2 regions of the Desulfitobacterium dichloroeliminans LMG P-21439 genome follow, and region 1 is predicted to be linked to the other one. Evidence: predicted binding sites of a transcription regulator. Region 1 holds the regulator's gene; the other holds the start of a gene.
What was found. The regulator LexA, encoded in region 1, represses DNA repair genes until DNA is damaged. The targets are predictions, from matches to a motif close to CNAACANNTGTTNG.

Region 1 (4,429 bases):
CTAGTCCTGTTAAGAGTTTAATGGTACTCGCCGGTGCTCTTTGGATATCTTTATTTTTCTCTAAGAGCCTCTCCCCTGTTCTAAGATTAACCATTAGATAACTAGAATCTTCAGGACGTGCAGGATCACTGGAATCATTCACTTTGTTGGTAGGAAAAGTGCTTTTCGGGGCAGTGTTCCCAGCGCTTATTTGGGTAGTACCTGATGCTGAATAAGCCAATTCAGAGGTGTTTTGTGCTTGGAGCGTCCTTGCTAATCCTGAAAATGTTGGCAGATTAGGGTAAAAGCTTAAAACGATTACCGCTAAAGCAATAATCGTTGTGAATCTTATAGTTCTTCTTTTAGTATTCTTATTCATAGCTTGCCTTCTTTTATAAGTATATAGAGCTGACAATTCATGTAGGTAGTTCACCTTGGCCCAATCTTAACTCGATCTCAATCTTAATCTCGATCCCAATCTGAACGTCGCGTATAAACTGTCTCGCTCTTATATAATAAAGAATTTTGATATTTTGAGCAAGCTTTATAGTTCAATATAAAACAAAAATGAGTTACAACATCGACAATTACCGAAGATGCTCATGATTTTGTTGCCAGACAGATACAAATGGATAAGGGTTTACCCATTCTCCGTTTGGCAGTTCGATGCCAAAGTGTAAGTGGTCTGGCGTTGTTAAAGCATCACCTGAATGGCCTAAGGTACCCAAAGAATCTCCCTTTTTGACTTTTTGACCCATTATAAGCTTAGGGTCGATGGTTTGCAGATGAGCATAGTAATAGTAATTACCATCCTCTCCTCGAACACCAACTCGTTCCCCTCCCAGTCGATTCCAACCTAACTTTTCAATTACACCGTCGCTGACACTGACAACGGGGAGCCCTTCCGCCCCAAAAATATCAGTTCCCTCATGGTGACGGATCCCGCCTTCCCTGTCCGCGCCAAAAGTATCAACAAACCAAACTTCACCAATCACCGGAAAAACAAAACGATTTGGCTCATAGAGAGGATGAGTTAAAAGAACCTCTCGACGCCGGAGTAGTTGCTTGATCGTTTCTTTTTTAATCTGTATAACCTCATTCTGCCAAGCTAAATCTTCAAAAGAAATGCCTTGCTCAAGCTGCCTGATGAGGTAGGCCTGCTCTGTTTCCGCGACTGTACTTCTCAGAGCAATTAGATCAGCCCAGCCCGTCGCTGACAGGTTTTGGCCTTCCTTTTGGGAGTGCAAAATGAGATGAGCTGATAAATTAGTAAGGTAAGGATAGATATCTGAAGAAATCCTGGGAGGCATATGTAAGCCTTTCCATAAAGATAAGCTGATCACCACGACAACTACGGCCTTTATAATTAACATCCAAAACCTTCCTCGAGCCTTGAATCTCTTGCGAAATCTCATTCACCTCTCCCCCTCTCTACAATTAGTATGGGGAGAGAGCTCGGGTTAGAAGTATTACTAAGGCTGTAGCGGGTCAGCAGGTGTGTAAATTACTTGACCCGTCTGAATAGTAGAATCCGTGAGTTGATTAAATTCCATAATTTTTAGAACAAGTGTACGGGTATCAATTTGTAGGCCAGTGTTTTCGGCCAAGGACCAGAGCGTATCACCGGATTGAACAATTTGGGGTTGAAAGGTTAGGGCTTCTACCTTACTATTTGCTTGATTCCAATCCCAGACAAACCATCCCATCCCTCCAAAAATAACGAAAAAAAGTAATAAATATGAACAAAATTGCCGTTGTAGTTTTCTCATGCGGTAATTTCTATAATTCCGGTAATGGCGTATTGAAGAAGTGCAAGTACTCATAATGAATAATCCTCCTTAATGTTCCCTTAAAACAGAATAGACCGAACATAAGTTCTTGAGAACAGTATAAAGGAGAAAGTGTTATTTAGTCAATAGTCTTTCGAACATTTGTTTGCATCAAAATGAATTTAATGGTACAATAGGTGCATAAATACATAGGGGGGATTGGATGTATCTTGATTTATCACAAAGACAAACTGATATTTTAGAGTTTATAAAACGGGTTATTCGCGAAAAAGGCTACCCTCCCTCCGTCCGCGAAATCGGCGATGCTGTGGGCTTGATGTCGAGTTCGACTGTCCATGGTCATCTACAAACTCTCGAAGAAAAAGGATACATACGCCGTGATCCAACAAAGCCTCGGGCTATTGAGATATTGGGCAGTGATGCGGATGAAAAGCGAACAGTTTTTGTGCCGATTATCGGTCGAGTTACAGCTGGTCAACCCATCTTAGCTGAAGAAAACATCGAAGATACGTTCCCTCTCCCTGTTGATTTAGTAAACTCTGATACGGTTTTTATGCTCAGAGTTAAAGGAGAAAGCATGATCGATGCCGGAATCATGGATGGGGATCTTATCTTAGTTCGACAACAGCAAGTTGCCCGCAATGGTGAGATAGTCGTTGCTATGATTGGTGAAGAAGCTACAGTTAAACGCTTCTATAAGGAAAAAACTTTGATTCGACTACAACCCGAAAATCAATACATGGAACCCATTTATTCTCAAGACGTCGTCGTTTTAGGGAAAGTGATTGGGGTATTTCGTCTTTTGCATTAATTTCACATTTCTTATTTAATGAAAAACAGACACAAAAGAGGGGTTATGGCCTTCTTTTGTGTCTGTTTTTTATCCCATTTATACTATTGGAGACTACCTTAAACCGATATTTTCCTTGAACGACTATCTTTAAAGCGCTCAAAGCCTAATTCAATCAAACGAGTGATCAGTTCAGAGTATGGAATTCCGCTCGCTTCCCAAAGCTTAGGATACATGGAAATTTGGGTGAAGCCAGGCATAGTATTGATTTCATTGATATAGATCTGATTATCTTTGGTAACGAAGAAATCCACTCGACTTAATCCACAGGCTTCAACGGCGTGGAAGGCTTGCACAGCTTTTTCTTGTAGACTGCTGACCACTTGGGGATCAAGTACTGCAGGAATCACTAAGCGTGAGCCGGTATCGATGTATTTGGCTTCATAATCATAAAAGTCCTTAGAGGGAAGAATCTCTCCGGGGACACTGGCCTGAGCCTCATCATTGCCAAGTACACTGAGCTCAATTTCTCGACCGATGATGTTTTTCTCAACCACAATTTTGCGGTCGTATTCAGCTGCTAATTTAAGTGCTTTAAGTAGTTCTTCAGGACTGTTTGCCTTAGATATACCTACACTGGAGCCCAAATTGGCTGGTTTAACAAAGCAAGGATAGCCAAGGGATTGTTCAATACTTTTAAGTACTTTTTCCATGTTTTTATGCAGTGTTTCTCTGAGGATGGTGAGATACGGAGCTTGTGGCAGGCCGGCTTGGGTAAAAACCGCCTTCATGCGGTCTTTATCCATCCCTAAAGCTGAGCCTAGGACCCCTGAGCCTGCGTAGGGAACATTTGCCATTTCAAATAATCCTTGGATTGTACCATCTTCGCCGAATGGTCCGTGCAGGACGGGGAAAATGAAGTCAAACTTCCCGTTGTGAGGAAGTTGACTACCATCTAAGGCTATAAAGTGTGGATTAGAGGGGTCATGAATGAGATTAACTTGAATACCGTGAATAGACGAATCGCTTTGCCAATCTACGGGGTTTACTCCCCAGTGCCATTGACCGGATTTGGAAATTCCGATGGTTTGAACTTCGTATTTTTCAGAATCTATTGCTTTGAGTACAGATGTAGCAGAATTCAGAGAGACCTCGTGTTCTCCGGATTGTCCTCCAAAGAGAAGAACTATTCTTTGCCTTGTCATGATATGTACCCATCCTCTCTGCTGGCATTTTTAATTCTCTATACTATATGCAAATTGCTAAAAAAGCTACTATATCATTATTCAATATCAATCAAGCAATTATCAATCATCAATCAATAGCTTAATCAATTGCTCCGAAACGGTTCAAGGGCCAATAACGAAATAACGTCATTCCGGAGATGTTTTCAATGGGTAAAAAGCCCCATTCCCGAGAATCGGCACTGTTATTTCTGTTATCTCCCATGACAAATACTGAGCCATCCGGAACGACTAGGGGCTCAATAGTTTTGATCTGAGGTTCCATAACATAGGGCTCATCGATGGGCTTACCATTGATATAGGTTTTGTGTTTATTAATCTCAATGGTATCTCCCGGTAAGGCCACTATACGTTTGATAAAATCATCGGAGGAGTGTGCACTTGAAGGCGGATGGAAAACAATAATATCGCCTCGTTCGAATTCCCCAAAATATTTAAAGAATAGCTTATCAACGATCACGCGATCTTGCAATTGGATGGTTGTAAGCATGGATCCGGTAGGAATAATTCTTGCCTCTAATACATAGGTGCGAATTAACCATGATAGAGCAAAGGCGATAATGACTATTTCAACAATCTCAAGAACAAATTTTAGGGTGCTTTTCCCGGGTTTATGCAGGATTTTA
Region 2 (4,429 bases), 740 kb from region 1:
CATTCGGATTGGGGTTAACGCTGGGTCGCTGGAGAAAGAAATCTTAGCGAAATATCAGGGTGTAACAGCTGAGGGCATGGTGGAAAGTGCTTTAGGACATATTCACCTGCTCGAAGAAGAAGGCTATGACAAAATCAAAGTATCGTTAAAGGCTTCCCATGTGCCCCTGATGTTGGGGGCTTATCGGAAGATGGCGGAGTGTGTTGATTACCCCCTTCATGTGGGAGTCACCGAAGCTGGAACCGTACGCTCGGGGGTTGTGAAGTCGGCCGTGGGAATCGGCAGCCTCCTAGCTGAAGGCATTGGCGATACACTCCGTGTTTCCCTGACGGGAGATCCCGTTCAAGAAATCCCAATGGCATTAGAGATTCTTAGGGTCCTTGGTTTAAGAAATAGGGGAGTGGACCTGATAAGCTGTCCTACCTGTGGTCGGACGCAGGTTAATCTCGCTGAACTCGCCGAGAAGGTGGAGGACAAGCTCTCCAATTTACCTCCCTTGGATCGACCTTTGAAAGTTGCGGTCATGGGATGTGCGGTGAATGGACCCGGTGAAGCACGGGAAGCAGATTTTGGTATTGCCGGCGGCAAAGGAATGGGGTTGCTCTTTAAAAAAGGAGAAATTGTCGCCCGTTTATCGGAAGAAGAACTACTACCCGCTTTGCTCCAAGAAATCGAGAATTATGTGAAACAGTATGGAAAGGATGAACATTGATGCGTGTAAGCCAAATCCTTAATCCGACCCTGCGGGAGGTTCCTGCCGAGGCGGAAGTTGTTAGTCATCAGATGCTGGTAAGGGCAGGGTTAATTCGTAAAGCCGCTGCCGGTATCTATACCTACTTGCCCTTAGGCTTACGTGTATTGCGTAAAATTGAGCAAATCGTTAGAGAAGAAATGGATGTTAAGGGAGGACAAGAAGTCTTACTCCCAATTATTCAGCCAGCCGAGCTCTGGCGGGAGAGCGGTCGCTGGGATATTTACGGACAGGAACTTATGCGCCTTAATGACCGCCATAATCGGGAATTTTGCCTTGGACCAACCCATGAAGAAATCATCACCGATCTAGTGCGGGGAGAAATCCGTTCCTATAAGCAATTGCCCCTGCTTCTCTATCAGATACAAAACAAATACCGGGATGAGCGACGTCCTCGCTTTGGCTTAATGCGTGGTCGGGAATTTATTATGAAGGATCTCTATTCCTTCGACCGGGACGAAGCAGGCTTGGCCGAGAGCTATAAAAAAATGTACGACGCTTATACTCGTGTCTTTACCCGTTGCGGCTTAACCTTCCGCCCAGTTGAGGCAGATGCCGGAGCCATCGGTGGTACAGGTGGCACGCATGAATTCATGGTTTTGGCTGAATCAGGAGAGGCTGCCGTTGTCTATTGCCCAGATTGCGATTATGCTGCCAATGTGGAGAAGGCTGAATGCAAGCCCACGACTGTAGCCAGTGATGCTCCGATCGGTGATTGCCGAAGTGTAGATACACCAGGAACAAAGACCATTGAGCAGGTGGCAGAATTCCTGGGTGTGAAAAAGAGCGATCTTGTAAAATCTCTTCTTTATCAAGGTGATGATAAGCTCTTCCTCGTCCTCGTTCGCGGCGACCGGGAAATCAACGAAATCAAAATGAACAACGCCCTTGGCCCCTTTATCAACTTGCAGTTGGCCAGCCCCGAAGCTGTACTCGAAAAACTGGGTTGCGAACCGGGCTTTGTTGGCCCCATAGGCGCACCGAAGGGTTTAAGGGTCGTGGCTGATTTGGAAGTGCCGCTGATGACTAAGGCTGTTTGTGGTGCCAATGCAAAGGACAAGCATTATGTGGATGCTGTGCCAGAGAAGGATTTTCGTTTCGATCAGGTTCTTGATCTGCGCATGGTGGAAGCAGGGGAGCCCTGTCCCAAATGTGGTAGCCCGCTCAAAGAAGCACGAGGCATCGAAGTCGGTCAAGTCTTTAAGCTGGGAACAAAGTATTCGAAAGCCCTCAACGCCGTATTCTTGGATGAGAATGGTGCCGAGCACCCTTGTGTCATGGGTTGCTACGGTATCGGAGTCAGCCGTACCATGGCCGCAGCCATCGAGCAAAACAATGATAAAGATGGAATCATCTGGCCTATCCCTATCGCTCCTTATCATGTGATTGTGGTCCCAGTGAGTATGAAGGATGAGCAAGTTCGTGAAACCGGCGAAAAGCTATACCAAGAGCTTCAAAAACTCGGGGTAGAGGCTGTTCTTGATGATCGGGATGAGCGTCCGGGCGTGAAATTCAAGGATGCGGACCTTGTCGGCTATCCCCTGCGGGTCACCGTGGGAAGCAAAACTCTCGCCAATGGGGAAGTTGAGCTCCGTGATCGCAAGACCGGAGAAATGCAACTCGTCAAGGTCGAAGAGCTAGCGAAACGAGTGCAGGGGATTATTCAAGAAGCAGTAAGTAAAATGTAAGTCCTTCGTAGAATATCAGATTCAATAGAAATAGCTCCAACATCTTGATGTAGGAGCTATTTTTTTTATTAGGATATGTTCCTATACTTTTTAGAGCACCAGCAGTCTGCTGATAGTACTCGCCTTTAAAAACGCTAAAAGAACACACAATCCCCCCTTGAAAGAATATATGTTCTGGTATATTCTTATCTTGATGGAGGGGATGGAGATGGACATATTTGATAAACTGACCATACTGGCAGATTCGGCAAAATATGATGTGGCTTGTACCTCCAGCGGGGTGGAGCGGAAGGGTAGCTCAGGAAGCATTGGCAGTGCAGCTGCCGCTGGAATCTGCCATAGCTTTGCGGCCGATGGACGGTGCATCTCTCTTCTCAAAGTTTTACTGACCAATTTCTGCGTTTATGATTGTAAATACTGCATCAACCGCAGCTCCAATGATATTCCTCGAGCATCCTTTACCCCCCGTGAGCTTGCAGAGCTTACGATTAACTTTTATCGTCGCAACTATATTGAGGGGTTATTTTTAAGCTCGGCAGTCATTAAAGATTCTAACTATACTTCTGAGCTTTTGATTCGTACTTTAGAACTGTTGCGCGAAGAATACCGATTTGCCGGATATATTCACGTCAAGGTGATCCCCGGTACCGATAATGAAGTTTTGACCCGGCTGGGGTATCTGGCAGACCGGGTCAGTATCAATATCGAGCTTCCCTCACAGGAAAGCTTAAGACTTTTGGCGCCCGACAAAAGCAAGGAGTCTATTCTCCGACCGATGGGCCTTATTAAAGGTAAAATTGCAGAGAATTCTACGGATCTGATCAAATACCGCCATGCTCAGAAATTCGTCCCGGCCGGCCAAAGTACTCAGCTCATCGTCGGTGCGACACCGGATACGGATTATAAGATTCTGACTCTAGCGGAAGGGCTCTATAATAAGTATCAGCTGAAACGGGTCTTTTTCTCGGCCTACATCCCGGTAGCCGAACACAGTCTATTGCCCGCCGCTTCAGCCAAACCGCCGTTGATGAGAGAGCATCGGCTTTATCAAGCGGATTGGCTCTTGCGGTTCTACGGTTTTCAAGCTCAAGAATTGTTGGATGAAAGTCATCCGAATTTTAATCTGCAGGTCGATCCCAAGTGCAACTGGGCCCTTAATCATATGGACCAATTCCCGGTCGAGATCAACCAAGCTCCTTATGAAATACTTCTGCGTGTACCGGGCATCGGTGTCACTAGTGCCCGCCGGATTTTGCGGGCGCGGAAAATATCCCCCCTTGATTTCACCGGATTAAAGAAATTGGGTGTTGTGCTGAAGCGTGCTCAGTACTTTGTTCTTTGCAAAGGAAAAACCCTTGAAGGACTTAAATTAGCTCCCCATAATGTGATGCAAGCCTTAATGTCTGAGCGCGTCATCGCCAGTCTACCTTCTCAAGTTCCCCAGCAGCTATCCTTGTTTGAAGATCCGCCCATTTCTCGAGAGGATGTGGTTCAGTGTTTGACGGGTCAACTCTAGTCTACAAATATGATGGAAGCTTTGAGGGACTCCTATGCTGCGTATTCGAAAGCTATGAGCGAAAAGAAATTCCTCTCGAAATTCTCCCACCGGAAGGTCAACCCGGCCTCTTTGATACTCTCAAATACATCGAGACGGATTCCCATAAGGCTCATCGGGTGTATGACTCCATCCCCATTAAGATATCCCTGGAAGCGCAAGAGATGGTGAAACTTGCTTTCCTGACCTGTGCTTCGCACAAAGAACGTTTGATTTTCTATTTCCTAAGGCTGGGTTACAAGGTGGGCGGGAAGGTCACGGGGATGCTGACCGATGATAATGTGAACGCCTTGCAGAAAGCAGTGCATAACTTAACCTTCGAAAGCCATCGCCTCAAAGGATTCGTCCGTTTTTCCGTTTATAACGAAGGTTTAATCGCCATAATCGAACCCCGTAATTTTGTTTTGCCACTTTTAGCGACTCACTTTTCCAACC

Region 2: the regulator LexA is predicted to act here: its motif matches at 2,602-2,615, upstream of DESDI_RS12465 (putative DNA modification/repair radical SAM protein).

What each region holds. Positions count from the first base shown of each region.
Region 1 covers NC_019903.1:1,874,977-1,879,405, forward strand. Annotated here, with positions in the region: gene DESDI_RS08955 (D-alanyl-D-alanine carboxypeptidase family protein) at 1-358, opposite strand, end outside; gene DESDI_RS08960 (M23 family metallopeptidase) at 567-1,394, opposite strand; gene DESDI_RS08965 (LysM peptidoglycan-binding domain-containing protein) at 1,452-1,685, opposite strand; gene lexA (transcriptional repressor LexA) at 1,972-2,580, shown strand; gene DESDI_RS08975 (D-alanine--D-alanine ligase) at 2,679-3,764, opposite strand; gene lepB (signal peptidase I) at 3,886-4,429, opposite strand, start outside.
Region 2 covers NC_019903.1:2,619,870-2,624,298, reverse strand. Annotated here, with positions in the region: gene ispG (flavodoxin-dependent (E)-4-hydroxy-3-methylbut-2-enyl-diphosphate synthase) at 1-712, shown strand, start outside; gene DESDI_RS12470 (proline--tRNA ligase) at 712-2,439, shown strand; gene DESDI_RS12465 (putative DNA modification/repair radical SAM protein) at 2,648-3,955, shown strand; gene DESDI_RS12460 (TIGR03915 family putative DNA repair protein) at 3,934-4,429, shown strand, end outside.